Regions from separate parts of the Faecalibacterium sp. Marseille-Q0746 genome, predicted to be linked through region 1. Evidence: predicted binding sites of a transcription regulator. Region 1 holds the regulator's gene; each other region holds the start of a gene.
The links. Region 1 encodes HrcA, which represses chaperone genes, less so after heat shock. Its sites were predicted from a motif close to TGTTAGCACTCNNNNNNNNNGAGTGCTAACA; they were not measured.
Positions count from the first base shown of each region.

Region 2: J3351_RS07180 (Hsp20/alpha crystallin family protein) is a predicted target of HrcA. The motif match lies at 2,193-2,223, and genes of this name have one in related genera.
Region 3: groES (co-chaperone GroES) is a predicted target of HrcA. The motif match lies at 2,458-2,488, and genes of this name have one in related genera.

Region 1 is NZ_JAFREI010000007.1:40,853-46,836, forward strand. Features, by position in the region: gene J3351_RS05635 (glycoside hydrolase family 25 protein) at 1-28, shown strand, start outside; gene dnaJ (molecular chaperone DnaJ) at 97-1,266, opposite strand; gene dnaK (molecular chaperone DnaK) at 1,383-3,212, opposite strand; gene grpE (nucleotide exchange factor GrpE) at 3,315-3,944, opposite strand; gene hrcA (heat-inducible transcriptional repressor HrcA) at 3,941-5,014, opposite strand; gene J3351_RS05660 (stage V sporulation T C-terminal domain-containing protein) at 5,199-5,741, opposite strand; gene J3351_RS05665 (Fic family protein) at 5,849-5,984, opposite strand, start outside.
Region 2 is NZ_JAFREI010000009.1:111,506-117,489, reverse strand. Features, by position in the region: partial or broken gene J3351_RS07200 (DNA/RNA nuclease SfsA) at 1-105, shown strand, start outside; gene J3351_RS14135 (macro domain-containing protein) at 131-355, shown strand; gene J3351_RS07195 (hypothetical protein) at 313-705, shown strand; gene J3351_RS07190 (ADP-ribosylglycohydrolase family protein) at 795-1,598, shown strand; gene J3351_RS07185 (hypothetical protein) at 1,732-1,980, shown strand; gene J3351_RS07180 (Hsp20/alpha crystallin family protein) at 2,357-2,821, shown strand; gene J3351_RS07175 (hypothetical protein) at 2,938-3,258, opposite strand; gene J3351_RS07170 (DUF4866 domain-containing protein) at 3,387-4,139, shown strand; gene J3351_RS07165 (threonine/serine exporter ThrE family protein) at 4,253-5,587, opposite strand; gene J3351_RS07160 (glycoside hydrolase family 36 protein) at 5,895-5,984, opposite strand, start outside.
Region 3 is NZ_JAFREI010000009.1:11,992-17,975, reverse strand. Features, by position in the region: gene J3351_RS06720 (diacylglycerol kinase family protein) at 434-1,414, shown strand; gene J3351_RS06715 (PD-(D/E)XK nuclease family transposase) at 1,505-2,326, shown strand; gene groES (co-chaperone GroES) at 2,566-2,850, shown strand; gene groL (chaperonin GroEL) at 2,899-4,539, shown strand; gene J3351_RS06700 (helicase-related protein) at 4,843-5,984, shown strand, end outside.

The DNA of each region.
Region 1 (5,984 bases):
CGATGTGAACATCAGCTATATGGGCTGATCAGACTGCAAACAAAAAGAGCGAAGATTCAACCGAATCTTCGCTCTTTTTTGATACGCCTTATGTTTTTAAGCAAACATATCCTTCAACTTCTTGAAGAAGCCCTTGCGCTTTTCGTAGTTCTCCTCTTTCAGGGTGCCCTCAAACTTCTTCAGGGCATCGCGCTGGGCCTTGTTCAGCTTCTTGGGGATCTCCACCTCGCACTTGACGTACATATCGCCCCGGCCGCGGCCGTTCAGATACTGGATGCCCTTGCCGCGCAGACGGAATGTGGTGCCGCTCTGGGTGCCTTCGGGCACGGTGTACTCCACCTTGCCGTCAATGGAGGGCACGGTGATGCTGTCGCCCAGAACCGCCTGGCTGTAGGTGATGGGCACCGTGACCCAGACATCATAGCCGTCGCGCTGGAACACCTCGCTGGGCCGGACCGTGACCATCACGATCACATCACCGGCAGGGCCGCCGTTGGCACCGGCATCGCCCATGCCGCGCAGTGCAAAGCTCTGATCGTCGTCGATGCCCATGGGGATGGACACCTCCAGCGTTTTCCTGGCGGCAGTTTTTCCGCTGCCGTGGCAGACCTTGCAGGGGTTCTTGACCAGCTTGCCCTTGCCGCCGCAGCGGGAGCAGGGCTGCTGGGTCTGCATCACGCCAAAGGGAGTGCGCTGCTGCCGGATGACATAGCCGCGGCCGCCGCAGTCCGGGCAGGTCTCGGGGCTGCTGCCGGCGGCGCAGCCGCTGCCATGGCACTCCGTGCACTCCTGCTGGCGGGTGATGGTGATGTTCTTCTTGCAGCCATGCACGGCCTCATCAAAGCTCAGGGTGATCCGCACACGGATATCCTGACCCTTGCGGGGGGCGTTGGGGTTTGCCTGACGGGCAGAGCCGCCAAAGCCGCCGAAACCGCCGCCAAAGATATCACCGAAGATATCGCCCAGATCGACCCCATCGCCGCCAAAGCCGCTGAAGCCACCCGCGCCGCCGCCGTTCTGGGCTGCATAGCTGGGGTCCACACCGGCAAAGCCGTACTGATCGTACAGCTGGCGCTTCTTCGGGTCCGAAAGCACCTCGTTGGCTTCATTAACTTCCTTGAACTTTTCCTCGGCATCCTTATCGCCGGGGTTGTAGTCCGGGTGGTACTTCATGGCCAGCTTGCGGTAAGCCTTTTTGATCTCCGCATCGGTGGCCGTTTTGGATACTCCCAGCACTTCGTAGTAATCGCGCTTTTCCTGTGCCATAACCATACCTCTATAAAACCAGCAAAGGCCGCCCCGGCAAAACCGGAGCGGCTTTTGCTTTTATCCGGCACGCCTGCCCGCCGGTTTGGCCGGGCATCTGCCGTTTGTGTCAGAACTTAGACTTCCTTGAAGTCAGCGTCCACAACGCCGTCATCGTTGGGCTTCTGCTGGTTGTTTGCGCCAGCATCGGGGCCGGGCTGTGCGCCTGCAGCCTGCTGGGCAGCAGCGGCAGCCTGATACATCTTCTCAAAGACATGGCTCAGCTCATCCTGCTTTGCCTTGATCTCATCGATGGAGCCGGACTGAACAGCGGTCTTGAGGTCGGCCAGCTTTGCCTCAGCTTCGCTCTTCACGTCAGCGGGCATCTTGTCGCCGTTCTCCTTCAGCATCTTCTCAGTCTGGAACACCATCTGATCAGCGCCGTTGCGGATATCGACCTCTTCACGCTTCTTCTTATCATCGGCAGCAAACTGCTCAGCTTCCTTCACAGCCTTGTCGATATCTTCCTTGGACATATTGGTGGAAGCGGTGATGGTGATGTTCTGCTCCTTGCCGGTGCCCAGATCCTTCGCGCTGACCTTCACGATGCCGTTTGCATCGATATCGAAGGTGACTTCGATCTGAGGCACACCACGGGGAGCCGGGGCAATGCCATCCAGGTGGAACACACCCAGGCTCTTGTTGTCGCGGGCAAACTCACGCTCGCCCTGCAGAACATTGATCTCAACAGAGGGCTGGTTATCAGCAGCAGTGGAGAACACCTGGCTCTTGTGGGTGGGGATGGTGGTGTTGCGGTCGATGATCTTGGTGCACACGCCGCCCAGGGTCTCAATGCCCAGGCTCAGCGGGGTGACATCCAGCAGCAGCAGGCCCTTGACATCGCCCTGCAGAACGCCGCCCTGGATGGCAGCGCCCACAGCCACGCACTCATCGGGGTTGATGCCCTTGAAGGGCTCGCAGTTCAGTTCCTTCTTGACTGCATCGTAGACAGCGGGGATACGGGTGGAACCACCGACCATCAGGACCTTCTTCAGGTCAGAGGGACGCAGGCCTGCATCCTGCAGAGCCTTGCGGACAGGGGTCATGGTGCGGTCGACCAGATCAGCGGTCAGCTCATTGAACTTTGCGCGGGTCAGGGTCATATCCAGATGCTTGGGGCCGGTAGCGTCAGCAGTGATGAAGGGCAGGTTGATCTGGCTGCTCATTGCGCTGGACAGCTCGATCTTTGCCTTCTCAGCAGCTTCCTTCAAGCGCTGTGCAGCCATCTTATCCTTGCGCAGGTCGATGCCGTTCTCGTTCTGGAACGCATCTGCCATCCAGTCGATGATGCGCTGGTCGAAGTCATCGCCGCCCAGGTGGGTATCACCGTTGGTGGCCAGAACCTCGGTCACGCCGTCGCCCATCTCGATGATGGAGACATCGAAGGTGCCGCCACCCAGGTCGTAGACCATGATCTTCTGGTCCTCTTCCTTATCGATGCCGTATGCCAGAGACGCGGCAGTGGGCTCGTTGATGATACGCTTGACGTTCAGGCCGGCAATGGTGCCTGCGTCCTTGGTTGCCTGACGCTGGCTGTCGTTGAAGTATGCAGGAACGGTGATGACTGCATCGGTGACAGTCTCGCCCAGATAAGCCTCAGCATCTGCCTTCAGCTTCTGCAGGATCATAGCGCTGACCTGCTGGGGAGTGTACTCCTTGCCGTTCAGGGTCACCTTGTGGTCGGTGCCCATATAACGCTTGATGGAAGCCACCGTGTTCTCAGGGTTGGTGATGGCCTGGCGCTTTGCGACCTGACCCACCAGACGGTCGCCGGTCTTGGTGAAGCCGACAACAGACGGGGTGGTGCGTGCACCCTCAGAGTTTGCGATAACAACGGGCTCGCCGCCCTCCATAACAGCCACGCAGCTGTTGGTAGTACCAAGGTCGATACCAATGATCTTACTCATAATGAAAGCTCCTCTCAAATTCAGAACGTTTTTTGTTTATATGATGCTCAAATGTTACCAAGCGGATGTTATATTTGAAAACCCTTGCGGGGTCTTGCAAAATCACTCTGCCACAACAACGGTGGCATGGCGGACGATCTTATCGCCCAGCTTGTAGCCCTTCTGGTAAACCGTGATCACGGTGCCGCTCTCCTGTCCATCGGGGGCGGGGATCTGCTGCACGGCATTCATAAAGTTGGGGTCAAAGGGCTTGCCCAGCGCCTCGATCTCCTCCACATGGAGGGCATTCAGCGCCTTGGCGGCTTTGTCCAGCGTCATGGTCACGCCCTTCTTGTAATTCTCGTCGGTGGTGGGGGCGTTGGCCGCCATCTCCAGCGTATCCAGAATGGGGATGATCTGGTTCACGGCAAAGGACACGCCGTCGTTGAACTTCTGGTCAGCCTCACGGGTGGAGCGCTTGCGGTAGTTCTCATACTCGGCGGCCATCCGCAGCAGCTGATCCTTGGCCTGATTGGCATTCTTCTCAGCCGCGTCCAGCTTTGCCTTCACGGCCTCCAGCTCCCGGGCCTTCTTGTTGAAGAAGCCATCCTTTTTCTTGGGGTCTGCCGCTTCAGCGTTCGTCTCGGGAGCCGCTGCCTGCTCAGGTGCAGTTTCCGGGGCGGCCTGCTCGGCGGTGTTGGGCTCCACGGCAGGTTCTTCTGCCTGCGGGGTCTTTTTTGTTTCTTCGCTCATTCCAGGTCCTCCTTATAGATCACAGTCCGCCGGGGTGCGGCTGCCTGCGGGGTATCTTTTCGTTTGCCGCTCATTCCTTCGCCAAGCTGATCGGCAAAGGTGTGGAGCAGCGGCATCAGCTTCTGGAAGGGCATCCGGGTGGGGCCGATGAGGGCCACGGAGCCCCAGAGGCCTCCGCCCACCAGATACCGGTCACTCACGATGCACAGGCCGGGGATCTGAGGTTCCAGATCCTCGCCCAGCAGGATGCTTTCGCTCTGCTCTGCCGGGGGTGCAATGAGGGCGGCAGCCTGCTCTTCGTCGTTCAGCAGGCTCAGGATGCTGCCCACCTTGCCGTCCAGCTGGGGCCAGTCCAGCAGGTACTGCTCACCACCCAGATACACATGGGGCTGGGTGGAATCCTGCAGGATGGCGGCGGCGGCGCTGATCACCGGCACCAGCTCCGGGCTGATCTGGCTGCACAGCTCTGCAAGGAGCCGGGGCGACAGATCAACAGGAGCCACAAAGGTCAGGTTCCGGTTGAGCAGGGCGGCAAGCGCCGCTGCATTTTCCCGGGAAAGACCGGTGCGGACCCGCGCAACACGGGTGCGGACATAACCGGCAGTGGTCACAGCCAGCACTGCTGCAGCGCTGCGGCCCACCTGCACCACCTCATAGTGGGCGATGCAGAGATCCTCAGCACAGGGGGTGCTGACGGCGGCGGTGCAGCCGCTGATGGCGGCCAGCGCCTTGGCGGCACCCTGTGCCAGCTTTTCCGGCTCGTGGTCAAGGCTTGCGAACACCGCGTCCACACGGGCGCGGGTCACACGGTCCAGCGGCTGGTCATCGGTGAGAAGATGATCCAGATAATAACGGTAGCCCTTGGCACTGGGGACACGGCCTGCGCTGGTGTGGGGCTGCTCCAGCAGACCCAGCTTGGTCAGCGCGGCCATCTCGTTGCGCAGCGTGGCACTGGAGACTGCCATATCAAAGTAGTTTGCCAGCACACTGCTGCCCACGGGCTCGCCCTCGAGGCCATACAGCGCAACGATCGCCTGCAAGACACGCTGTTTGCGTGCATCCATCGTCATAGCGCCTGCCTCCTTTGTTCGCTTTTTGTTCTTTAGCACTCCTTCTTCCTGAGTGCTAAGACCATTATATCCAATTTTGCGGCGCTGTCAATAGCTTCTCAGAAAAGTTTTGAAAGATTCATAATTCTGTCATAAAGGCCGCACAAAAAAGAGCCGCCCTGCGGCGGCTCTCCTATATAATAGATCATTCCTCCATCTGCTTTGCCAGAAATGCCGCCGCCACGTTCACCGCCTTGAGCTGGGCGGCATCGGGCTGGGCAGTGCGGTCCTCCGTAAGCAGGCCCACACTGCCGGTGACATCTCCCGCCGCAATGATGGGCACGGCACACAACAGCGCCCGGGGCGAGCCCTCACAGGGCAGCAATGCCTTTTCGGGGCTGCCATCGCTCTGGTAGGGCTTGCGGCTGTCCATCAGCTTTTCCAGCGGCTGGCTCACGCTGCGGTCTGCCAGATCCCGCCTGCCCGCACCGGATGCCGCCAGAATGCGGTCCCGGTCTGAGACAAAGGCCGTCAGGGCAAAGCACTTGCTCAGCACATCCACATACTGGGCCGTCACCCCGCTCAGTTCCCCCATGGGCGAATACTTTTTGAAGATGACCTCGCCGTCCCCTGTTGTGAAGATCTCCAGCGGGTCTCCCCTGCGGATGCGCTGGGTGCGGCGGATTTCCTTGGGGATGACCACCCGCCCCAGCTCATCGATGCGGCGCACGATGCCGGTTGCTTTCATAAGGTTCCCTTCCTTTCCATGTTCCGGTTTTGCTTCCAGATTTCTGTGAAGTATGGTTATTCTGTGGAAACAGGAAGGGAATTATTCATTCAGCTCCTGCCGGAGCCTTACCTGCGCACATACTGCGTCTTTCTACCCGCGCCGATCCTCTCCAGAACGCCCTCCTCTGTCAGTTTTTTCAGCGCGCTTTCAATCGAGCTTGTACCAAAGCCCGGGCAGGCCTCTGCGGCCTCCTGTTTTGTA
Region 2 (5,984 bases), on a different contig from region 1:
GGCACAGCGCTGGCCGAAGCGAAAGCCGCAGGTGTGAGGGTGCTGTTTCTGCTTTGCCATGTCGGGCGGGACAGTCTGGAAATTGTGGAGCAGCGGGAAATGTGAAAAACCACATGAGGGAGGAACCACCATGCCTTTTTTGATGATCCGCAACGACATCACCAAGGTAACAGCGGATGTCATCGTCAACCCGGCGAACCGGAACCTTTTGCAGGGCAGCGGCACCAGCCGTGCCATCTATCAGGCAGCAGGGGAGCAGGAGCTGACCGCCGCCTGTGAAGCCATCGGGCACTGCGAGCCGGGCAGGGCAGTGTGTACCCCGGCATTCGGGCTGCCCGCAGTCTGGAACACCTGATGGACAACCTGGGCGAGAGCTTCACCACCCGGCTGCTGCGGCTCATTGATGAGCGGGGGCTGAAGGATTCCACCGTGTACAAGCAGTCCAACATCTCCCGGCAGCACTTCTCCAAAATTCAGTGCAACCGGGACTACAACCCCAAAAAGAAGACCGTGCTTGCCTTTGCCGTGGGGCTGCATCTGTCGGAGGATGAGACCATCGACCTGCTTAAAAGCGCAGGCTATGCCTTCTCCGATGGCTCCAAGCGGGATTGGATCGTGCGGTACTGTTTGGAACAAAAAATTTATAACATCAATCAGGTCAACACCCTTTTGTTCCAATGGAATCAGGAACAGCTGGGTGCGTGATTTGTCGTCTGCCCGTTGACCTTTTGCCCTCCGGTTTGTGGTATCCTTTTGTCAGAAAGACGAAACACCACAGATACGGAGGGTATTTTATGTTAGGAGCAATTTTGGGCGATATGGTAGGCAGCCCCTACGAGTTTGACCGGAACAATCACAAGAGCAAGGATTTCCCCCTGCTGAGCGAAAGATCGCACTTCACGGATGATACCGTTATGACCCTTGCAGTGGCACGGGGCTTGATGGCGGGGCAGGGAGATGCACAGAAAACCTTTGCCGAAGTGCGGTACGAAATGCGGCGTTTGGGCAATGTGTATCCCGATGCCGGTTACGGCGGGATGTTCCGCCGGTGGCTGTGTGCGGAGCATCCGCAGCCCTACGGCAGCTTTGGCAATGGCTCTGCCATGCGGGTGGCGGCGGCAGGCTGGCTGTTTGACACGCTGGACAAAACGCTGGAGATGGCAAAGGTGACTGCCGAGGTCACCCACAACCACCCGGAGGGCATCAAGGGCGCACAGGCCACGGCTGCGGCCATTTTTCTGGCACGCACCGGCCACAGCAAGCCGGAGATCCGGCAGTATGTGGAGCAGACCTTCGGCTACGATTTGAGCCGCACCTGCGATGAGATTCGTCCGGGCTATCGCCATGTGGAGACCTGTCAACAGACCGTGCCGGAGGCCATCATTGCCTTTCTGGAAAGCAATAGCTTTGAAGATGCGCTCCGCAATGCTGTTTCCCTTGGCGGCGACAGCGACACCCTTGCCTGCATCACCGGCGGCATTGCCGAAGCCTTTTACGGGATGCCACAGGAACTGCGGGCAGAGACATTGAAGCGTCTGCCGGAGGATCTGCGGGCAGCGTACGAGCTGTTCCGGCAGAACCTTGAGCGAAGGATGTGACACTATCGGTGCTGAGAGCCGCCGCACAGTGATTTGTGCGGCGGCTCCTTTTTGTGCAGGTGCTTTTCTGCAAGGGGAAAGCGTGGTATACTGAGGGCGGAAAATCGGAAGTTATATGTGGAGGAGGATTATTATGAATACAGTTAGAATGATTTTATGTGGAAATGTTGAAGATAGCAGAATGAATCCAAGTGAAAAGGTAGGAGTAGTATCAGTGGTTTTTGTTTCTACAGAGGAGGAAAAAATTAGGAATAAACTTAAAAAATTGCAAGATAAAAATCCTGAAAAATTTTATATGGAATACGTTACTCCATTAGATGTTGACTTAACAAGTTTAGAGCACTATCCATCGATTGAAATATCAAAAAATGATTTACAATAACAACTTCCAGTTTGCCACCCAAGAACATCCATAAGAGAGGAGTGACCGTTATGAAGGAAAACAACTGAAACGTAGCTTTTTTGCGCCAAAATGAGATAAGCCGGAAAGCAAACGGTATGCGATTCCATCTCCAGGGTTGATTTTTGTCTCATTGTGGTAATAGGGAAAGACAGATACAAGATATTGTTGCAAAAGTATTATTTTTTCGTGAATATTAGCACTCTGCTATTGACACTGCTAACGCATGGTGCTATAACAGTGGCGTGCTCAGGAGGAAGGGCAAAAGGAGAGCCGCAAGGCTCTCCGGAAAGCCTTTCCGAGTGGACGCTTCAGATTTTTTGCCCCGACCCGAACGCCGGGATTGGAGGAATGATTTATGCTTATGCCGACTGTTTTCCATGAAAACCTGTTCGATGATTTCTTCGATCCGTTCTGGAATGACGCTGCACTGGAACGTATGATGAACCGTGAGGCTCGTGATACCTTTGGTAAGCGTGGTGCAAACATGATGAAGACCGATGTCAAACAGACGGACAACGGCTACGAAGTAGCGGTTGACCTGCCGGGCTGCAAGAAGGAAGACGTTCAGATGGATCTGAACGACGGCTACCTGACCATTCAGGCAGTGCGCAGCCACAGCAACGACGAAAAGGATAAGAATGGCCGCTATCTGCGGCGCGAATCCTTCTCCGGCACCTGCGCACGCAGTTTCTACGTGGGCGATGTGAAGAAGGAAGACATCCACGCAAAGTTCGAGGATGGCGTCCTGCACGTCGAGTTGCCTGCTCCTCAGCAGACGAAAGCTTTGCCTGAGAACCCGAATCTGATTGCAATCGAGTAAAACGCCGGTCGTGTGCGTCCAAGTCACACACGCACATAAGATGCCCCCGGAGAGCCGCAACAAGCTCTCCGGGGGCATTTTTATTCGCAGAGTAAACCACAAGCGATGCTTGTGCATTAAAAACACAAACTGCTATAAACTACTTCATTCCCTTTTTTTTCGCTGTTTACGATAGCCTGCACCTTGGTGGGCAGACCATAGATGCTGATGAAACCGGTGGCATCGCTCTGCTTGTAGTCGCCGCCTGCGGCAAAGGTGGCGATGTCCTCACGATACAGAGAGTACGGCGACCAGACCCCTGCATTGATGAGGTTGCCCTTGTACAGTTCCAGACGCACCTTGCCGGTGACATGCTCCTGTGTGGAGGTGACAAAGGCACTCAGAGCTTTGCGCAGCGGGCTGAACCACTGGCCATCATACATGATGGCAGCGTCCATTATACAGGCACTTGGAAAATGTGTAAAAAGTGTTCTGTATATAGCAGCAATATGAAAGCAGTATTTCACAGCGGGGCATTATGAATCTATAATAGGTAGCTGGAAATAAACAGAAAGAGGGTCTTTTGATGGCAACGATATTTCCAAGAGAAGAAAAGGCAGAGGCACTGTTCGGGGAGATCCTGAAAAATCCAGAAGCCTGCCACCGCCTGATGGATACCTTCAACGACTCGCTGGACATGGCAGACGTACTGGATGCGCCGGCCGTGAGTGCACAGCAGTTTGCCGCGGCGCTGTTCAATGCCTACGAGAACAAGGATCTGTCTGCCTTTCTGATGGCGATCTGCCAGCACAGTATGTTTGACCTGCTACGGAACGCTGCCCTGATCCCGTTCAAATTCAACGCCGATGGTCAGCCGAACCCGGTGATCCTGACGGATGATGCCGGCGTTCTTTTGCCGAACAACGAATTTGCCGTGAGCAGCAAAGTATACGACCGGTTCATCCGGGTGTTCCAGAAGCAGGAAAAGGTAAAAATGTACCTTGCCAGCGGCTACTGCAAGTATCACGGCTACGACGAAGGCTCGATGGATGTGGTGGAGTACCACTACAACCAGCATTTGGGGCTGCTGCTGATCTACGAACTGCCGGACACCGTGAAGCAAAAGGTAACGGAAGCGGAGGCCTACTCCACCGTCTGGGATATCCAGATGAAGCTGCAGCACGCACTGCCCCGTTCCGTGGTCTACTATGGACAGGATACGCTCAAGGACGGCGGAACCCGCTACGATGAACTTGGCGTTTTTCTGCCGCTGGAACACTTTGCCGACCGGCTGGAACGCCATGTGGAAACTGCTACCAAGATCGTTTACGGCGAGTAAACGCCCTGTAAACGAACTCCCTTTATAAGTGCATTACAGCAAAACAAAACGCAGCGAACCGTTAAAAGATTCGCTGCGTTTTGCCTTATAAGGGAGAATGGAAATGCTGCACATCAGGTGCAATAACGGAAAGTCTTGTCAGTGACAATACGGGCGAAGATCAGCCCTAACGGCAGTGCCACGATGATGAGAATGGCATCTGCAAACCATGTGGCGGAGTCCATCAGAGACAGGATGCCCAGATTATAGATGGCACGGTAGAAATACAGTCCCGGTACCATGATAACGATGGACGGCACGGTGACGGAGATGCGGGGATAACCGACGGCGCTCTTCAGGCAGGAGGCCAGCAATCCGGACAGCAGTGCGCCCAGAAACGCTGCAATAGCGGGCGGAAAGCCCGCAAGGCTCACCAGCTCCAGCCGGAACGTGTTCGTTACCGCACCGATAAGGGCGGCGCAGACTGCCAGGTTCCGGGGACTGTTGAACATGAGCGAAAAGCCGAACACACCGCCAAAACTTGCCAGCAGCCGGAACACGATCTCTTCCGGGAGTGTCAGGCTCAGGGCAGGGAACTGCACCGGCTGCAAATGCAGCAGCAGTGCCATGATCCAAGCCGTCATGGTTGCCACCAGAATGATGAGGACGGCGTAGGCCAGACGTTCCAGCCCGGAGCGCATATCCAGCTTGGCAAGGTCGATGCCGCTGGTAATGAACGGAAAGCCCGGAATGATGAAGAGCATGGAGCAGATATACCCCGCCTCGTGCTGCGCCGATACGGCAAACAGCACCTCTGCCAGCTTCAGCAGGATGGCATACACGAGGCTTGCTGAACAGACCGACGCCGTAATGCCCAGAAACAGGGTGAAATGGTGTTTTGTCAGCTTGCACCGTACAAAGTTGCCGATGCCTGCACCGCAGAAGGCACACAGCATTTCCACAATGCCGCCGCCAAGCAGAAAGGTGAAGCAGCCGCAGGCCAGTGCAGCTGCAAAGCCCAGTGCGATGGGCGAATACAAGCCGTGGATGCGCTCGATCTCATCGAGGTGGCTGTGCAGCTCTTCGCCGGTCATAAATTTTCCTTCCCGGTCGAAGTCGTTGACGAAATGCTCCAGCCGGTTCAGCCGGGAGGTATTCACGCCCGTGTTTGTCAGACAGAGTGACTGGGTATAACACTGGTCACCATCAAAGCAGGTGAACTCAATGGACAACAGGCCGATGTCCGCTGTTGTTGTGACTCCCAGCTCCCGCGAAAGGGTGTTCATGGAGCTTCGGACACGCCATGCGCCGGTGCCGCATTCCAGCAGCATCAGCCCGGTGCGTCCAATGACGGAGGCTTTTTCCACAAGCCCCGCCTCGGTAATGGGAACGCCCTTGCTGGCCGACGCATAGTCGTGCCAGTAGACTTCCATGTGATTTTTGATGATCTCACTTTGCCGTTGTCCCATACCGGAAAGCCTCCTTTGTGATATGGGAATGTTGCAGCCGTTTCAAGACTGCGGTGCTATTATAAGGGAAATTGCAGGGCGGGTAAAACGTATCTTGGATATGCCGGCAATGTTCGTTTGGTATTTCAAAGGAAGATAAATGTATCGAACACCGGAACTGTCCAGTAGCTCTTTCACTGCCTTTGCATGGTGCGATTTCATATTATATCCATTGCGAGGACAGAATTGCCGTTCAGATGGGGAAGCAAATCAGTTTCCAGATACCGCTTAAATCTCTCCACAGTACAAGCACATATTCGGCTGCTTTCTAAAAAGGGCTGCAAAGCAACTTTTGCGGTCTGCCGTACAGAAGATACTGAATACAAACCGCCCCCTCTTCCGTTTTCACCTTCACCTG
Region 3 (5,984 bases), on a different contig from region 1:
CAATTGCGGCCTGGCCTTTAGAGGGTGCTGGCGGTGCAAAACCTCTCCGTCAAAACCTGACGGTTTTGCCACCTCCCCTAGTAGGGGAGGCCTTGGCATAAGGTTCATTTTTCGCAATGATCGCCTATCGGCTCCAAAAATGGCACCTGCCGCAAGGATTAGGCCTTGCGCCAGCAGGGCAAACAGGAGCGAAGTGCCAGACCCCGAAAACGCGACGGCCTGCCAAGGGCTCCCCTACTAGGGGAGCTGCCGAGCGTCAGCGACGGCTGAGAGGTTTAGCCGTAAGCACCCTCTTCCCTCGTAGATGCATTGGCTCTCCCTTTGGGAGAGCTGGCGAGCGAAGCGAGACTGAGAGGGTGAGCACGCTTCCCCCTTGCATCCTCCGGCGTTTTCGTTTATCATAGAGAAAGCGAAACGCCTCAAGGAGGAAACCATGCGCTATTTGTTTTTACTGAACCCCGCTGCGGGCAAGCAGGACTGCACCGTCCAGCTCATCCCGCAGATCAGAGCCGCTGCCGCCCGGGCCGGGTGGAGCGCAGCGGATTATACCATCCACACCACTGAATATGCGGGCCACGCCCGGGAGCTGGCCCGTGCCGCAGCCCAGGAGGCAGCGCAGGCAGGGGACAGCCTGCGCATCTGGACGGCGGGCGGCGACGGAACCTTCATGGAAGCCATGACCGGCGTGCAGGGCTTTGCCAACGCCGCCGTGGGCTGCCTGCCCTACGGCAGCGGCAACGACTTCCTGCGCACCTACGGCACCCGGGCAGAGTTCACCGACCTCGATGCCCAGCTGGCGGGCGGGGAAGTGGCCATCGACCTGCTGGAGACCAGTCTGGGCCTGTCTGCCACCATCTGCGCGGCGGGTCTGGACGCGCAGGTGGCCTACGGCATCCCCAAGTTCCGGCGCATCCCCCTGTGCGGCGGCGAGGTGTCCTATCTGCTCTCCATTGTGGAGCAGCTCTGCGGCCACATCGGCCGCAGGGTCACCTTTACCATCGATGACGAGGAACTGACCGTGGACTGCCTGATGTGCGCCATCTGCAATGGCCGGGCCTATGGCGGCGGCTTCCTTGCCGCCCCCGAGGCCGACCCCGCCGACGGCTGGCTGGACGTGATGATCGTCCGCAGGGTGGGGCGGTTGACCATTGCCAAGCTGCTGGGGATGTACAAGAGCGGCCGGCATTTTGTGAACGGCCAGCTCACCGAGGAGGCAAAGCCCTACTTCCTCTACCGCCGTGCCCGGCGGGTGGCGCTGCGCCCCGCCGATGGCCGCGGCCCCATCGTTGCCACCGCCGACGGCGAGTGCGCCCCCTGTGATGCGGTGGAGGCTGTTCTGCGCCCCCTGAGCGGCCGCATCCTCCTGCCCGCCCCGGCGTATGAGCGGTTTGTGGCGAAACACGCCGTGGTATAAAATTTACAGAAATACGCTTGATTTATGAAGAATTCTATGATAAGATGAACCCGTAAGAAGATGTTTGGAAAAAGCAGGAGGGATGGGGCTATGAACTGGTCGGATGCAGAGAAAAAAGAAAAGCGGCATCAGGAAGACCTTGACCGTCTGCGCAGCTTTCGCCCTATGGATGATACCTTTATGCGAGGGCTCTTTAAGGAAAATCTTCCGCTGGCAGAGTTGGTGCTTCGGATCATTACCGGAAAGCCTGATCTGATCCTGACAAAATGCGAGACACAGGCTGATATGAAGCGAGTGACCGGTGCGCGTTCAATCTGTCTGGATGCCTATGCAACCGACAGTGCGGGCAAGAAGTATGACATTGAGGTCCAGCGCGCGGACAATGGCGCAGACCCGCACCGGGCAAGATATCATTCCAGTGTGATGGACGTGGAAAATCTGGACGAAAAGCAGGATTATAAAGAACTGCCGGATACCTATGTTATTTTCATCACGGAAAATGATTACTACAAGGCTGGCGAGCCGGTCTATACGATCCAGAACATGAATCTGACGCTGAACCGCCCGTTCAATGATGGTGCCCATATCCTGTATGTGAATGGGGAATACCGGGATGATTCAGAGATCGGCAGGCTGATGCACGATTTCAATTGCACCAGTGCGGATGAAATGAATTTTGAACTGCTGGCAGAGAGAACACGCTATCTGAAAGAAAACCCGAAAGGAGTGAGCGAAATGTGTAAAGTGATGGAAGACCTGAGAGTGGAAAGTTATACGGAAGGCCGGGAAGAACAGGCCAGAATGATGGCGCAGAAATTGTACCGAAAGGGATACTCCATTGAGGAAATCGCTGATATGGTGGAGTACAGCACCGAGAAGGTGGAGGAATGGCTCACGCCGAAAGCAGGTTGAAACAGGAGAAAAAGCGCCCGGGTATCGCAACGAAAAAATACGATATCCGGGCGCTTTTGCGTTGTCATAAATTCTTAACAAACAAATTTTGAGAAAACCCTTGATTTTTACCCTTGAGATGAGTACAATACACTTAGCACTCAGAGAAAAGGAGTGCTAAACAACCGAAGGCCCAGCAGGAATGGGCCAAAGGTGCCAAAAAAGTTTTCATTATATTTTATTATAGGAGGGCAAGAACTATGAAGATCATTCCTCTTGCAGACCGTGTTGTTATCAAGGCCGTTGAAGTCGAGGAGACCACCAAGGGCGGCCTCATCCTGACCGGCAGCGCCAAGGAGAAGCCCCAGGTGGCTGAGGTCGTGGCTGTTGGCCCCGGCGGCATCGTGGACGGCAACGAAGTCAAGATGACCGTGAAGGTTGGCGATAAGGTCCTGACCAGCAAGTACTCCGGTACTGAGGTCAAGGTGGACGGCGAGGAGTGCACCATCGTGCGTCAGGGCGATATCCTGGCCATCGTGGAGTAAGTTTCCCCTCTGAAATTGAAATTTGAGCTTTGAAGGAGCGATTTGATTATGGCAAAACAGATCAAGCAGGGCGAGGATGCCCGCAAGGCACTGTGTGCCGGTATTGATACCCTGGCAAATACCGTGAAGATCACCCTGGGCCCCAAGGGCCGCAATGTGGTGCTGGGCAAGAAGTTCGGCGCACCTGTCATCACCAATGACGGCGTGACCATTGCCAAGGAGATCGAGCTGAAGGACGAGTTCGAGAACATGGGCGCACAGCTGGTGCGTGAGGTCGCAACCAAGACCAACGATGCCGCAGGCGACGGTACCACCACCGCAACCGTTCTGGCACAGGCCATGGTCACCGAGGGCATGAAGAACGTTACCGCCGGTGCCAACCCCATGGATATCCGCCGCGGCATGAGCAAGGCTGTTGCCAAGGCCGTTGAGACCATCAAGGCCCACAGCCAGAAGGTCAAGGACAGCAACGATATCGCCCGCGTCGGCACCATTTCTGCCGGTGACCCCGAGATCGGCCGCCTGATCGCCGAGGCTATGGAGAAGGTCACCTCCGACGGTGTCATCACCATCGAGGAGAACAAGACCACCGCCGAGACCTACAACGAGATCGTGGAAGGCATGCAGTTTGACCGCGGCTACCTGACCCCCTATATGGTCACCGATACCGACAAGATGGAGGCTGTTCTGGACAACGCCGCCGTCCTGATCACCGATAAGAAGATCAGCGTCATCCAGGATCTGGTCCCCCTGCTGGAGCAGGTCATGCAGAACGGCATGAAGCTGTTGATCGTGGCTGAGGACATCGAGGGCGAGGCTCTGTCCACCCTGATCGTCAACCGCCTGCGCGGCACCCTGAACGTCTGCGCTGTCAAGGCTCCCGGCTTTGGCGACCGCCGCAAGGAGATGCTGCAGGATATCGCTATCCTGACCGGCGGCACTGTTGTGTCCGCTGATCTGGGCTATGAGCTGAAGGACGCTACCGTCCAGATGCTGGGCCATGCCCGTCAGGTCAAGGTCACCAAGGAGAACACCACCATCGTGGGCGGCGCAGGCGATAAGGATGCCATTGCAGCCCGCATTGCACAGATCCGCAACCAGATCGAGGCTTCCACCAGCGATTTCGACCGTGAGAAGCTGCAGGAGCGCCTGGCAAAGCTGGCCGGCGGCGTTGCAGTCATCAAGGTCGGTGCTGCTACCGAGGTCGAGATGAAGGATAAGAAGTTGCGCATCGAGGACGCTCTGAACGCAACCAAGGCTGCCGTTCAGGAAGGCGTTGTCGCTGGCGGCGGCACCGCTCCCATCAACGCCATCCCCGCTGTGCGCGCCCTGTGCGACACGCTGGAAGGCGATGAGCGCACCGGTGCCAAGATCGTCCTGAAGGCTCTGGAGGCACCTCTGCGCCAGATCGCCAAGAACGCCGGTCTGGAAGGCAGCGTCATCATCGACAAGATCGTCTCTGCCAACAAGCCCAACTACGGCTTCGACGCTCAGAACGAGGTCTTTGTTGAGGATATGATCGCCGCCGGTATCGTTGACCCCACCAAGGTCACCCGTTCCGCTCTGGAGAACGCAGCATCCGTCGCTGAGATGGTGCTGACCACCGAGAGCCTGGTCGCTGACCTGCCCGAACCCCCCGCTGCTCCCGCAGCCGGTGGTGACATGGGCGGCATGGGCGGCATGTACTAATAGCTGCCCAAAAACCGCATGAATCCTTGATTTTTGGAGCGCGCAAAAGCGGATTTACGCCAAACTTACGCCACTTACGCCAAAAATCAAAGCGCATTATAGGGTAACAAAATCGGCACTCGCTGAAAAGCGGGTGCCGATTTTTGTGTCACGAAAAGCTGATGGATGCTGCACGCTACACACCGTCAGCTTTTTCGTTTACAGGGGAAAAAGTGGGTGGTATAATAGAAATAGAGTTTTGTAAGAGTGCTTTCATAGTCAAGGCTATAAAAAATACGGATAAGCATAAAGCCGGTGGATGATATGAAAATTCTGGATAACATCACCAATACCGTTCGAGATGATTTGCGGGTCGAAATCAAAAAAGGCAGCAGGGTGTCTATTGCGGCAGCCTGCTTTTCGATGTATGCCTACAAAGAGCTAAAGAAGCAGCTGGAAACCATAGACGAGTTTGAATTTATCTTTACATCCCCCACGTTTGTGAAAGAAAAGGCTGAAAAGCAGAAGCGGGAGTTCTACATTCCCCGCATTTCCCGTGAAACAAGCCTTTACGGTACAGAGTTTGAAATCAAACTGCGCAATGAGATGACCCAGAGAGCCATCGCAAAGGAGTGTGCAGACTGGATCAGAAGGAAGGCTACGTTCAAATCGAACACCACCGGTGAAAATATGGCTGGCTTTATGACTGTGGATTCCGGCGCAGCACAGACCGCCTATATGCCGATTGGCGGATTTACGACAGTTGATATTGGCTGTGAGCGCGGAAATAACAGCTACAACATGGTCAACTGCATGGAGGCTCCGTTCGCACAGCAGTACATGAAGTTGTTCGATACCCTGTGGAACGACCGGGACAAAATGCAGGATGTCACAGATGTAGTACTGGAGAATATCAGCACGGCTTATGCTGAAAATTCCCCGGAGTTCATCTACTTTATGACGCTGTATCATGTGTTCAGCGAGTTTTTGGACGACATCTCAGAAGACGAACTGCCGAATGAGGCAACCGGCTTTAAGCAGAGCAAAATCTGGAGCCTGCTGTACGACTTCCAGAAGGATGCGGTGCTTGCCATCATCAATAAGCTGGAAAAGTACAACGGCTGCATCCTTGCGGACAGTGTTGGCCTTGGCAAGACCTTTACCGCACTGGCAGTCGTAAAGTATTATGAGAATCGAAACAAGTCGGTTCTTGTGCTGTGCCCCAAAAAGCTGGCAGAGAACTGGAATACCTACAAGGACAACTATGTGAACAACCCGATTGCATCGGATCGGCTGAATTATGATGTCCTGTTCCATACAGACCTGTCCAGAAGCGGCGGAAAGTCGAATGGCCTCGACCTGGATCGCCTGAACTGGGGCAACTATGATCTGGTCGTCATTGATGAATCGCACAATTTCCGTAATGGAATCGGAACTCATAGCAAGACGCAGGACAATCGTTACCA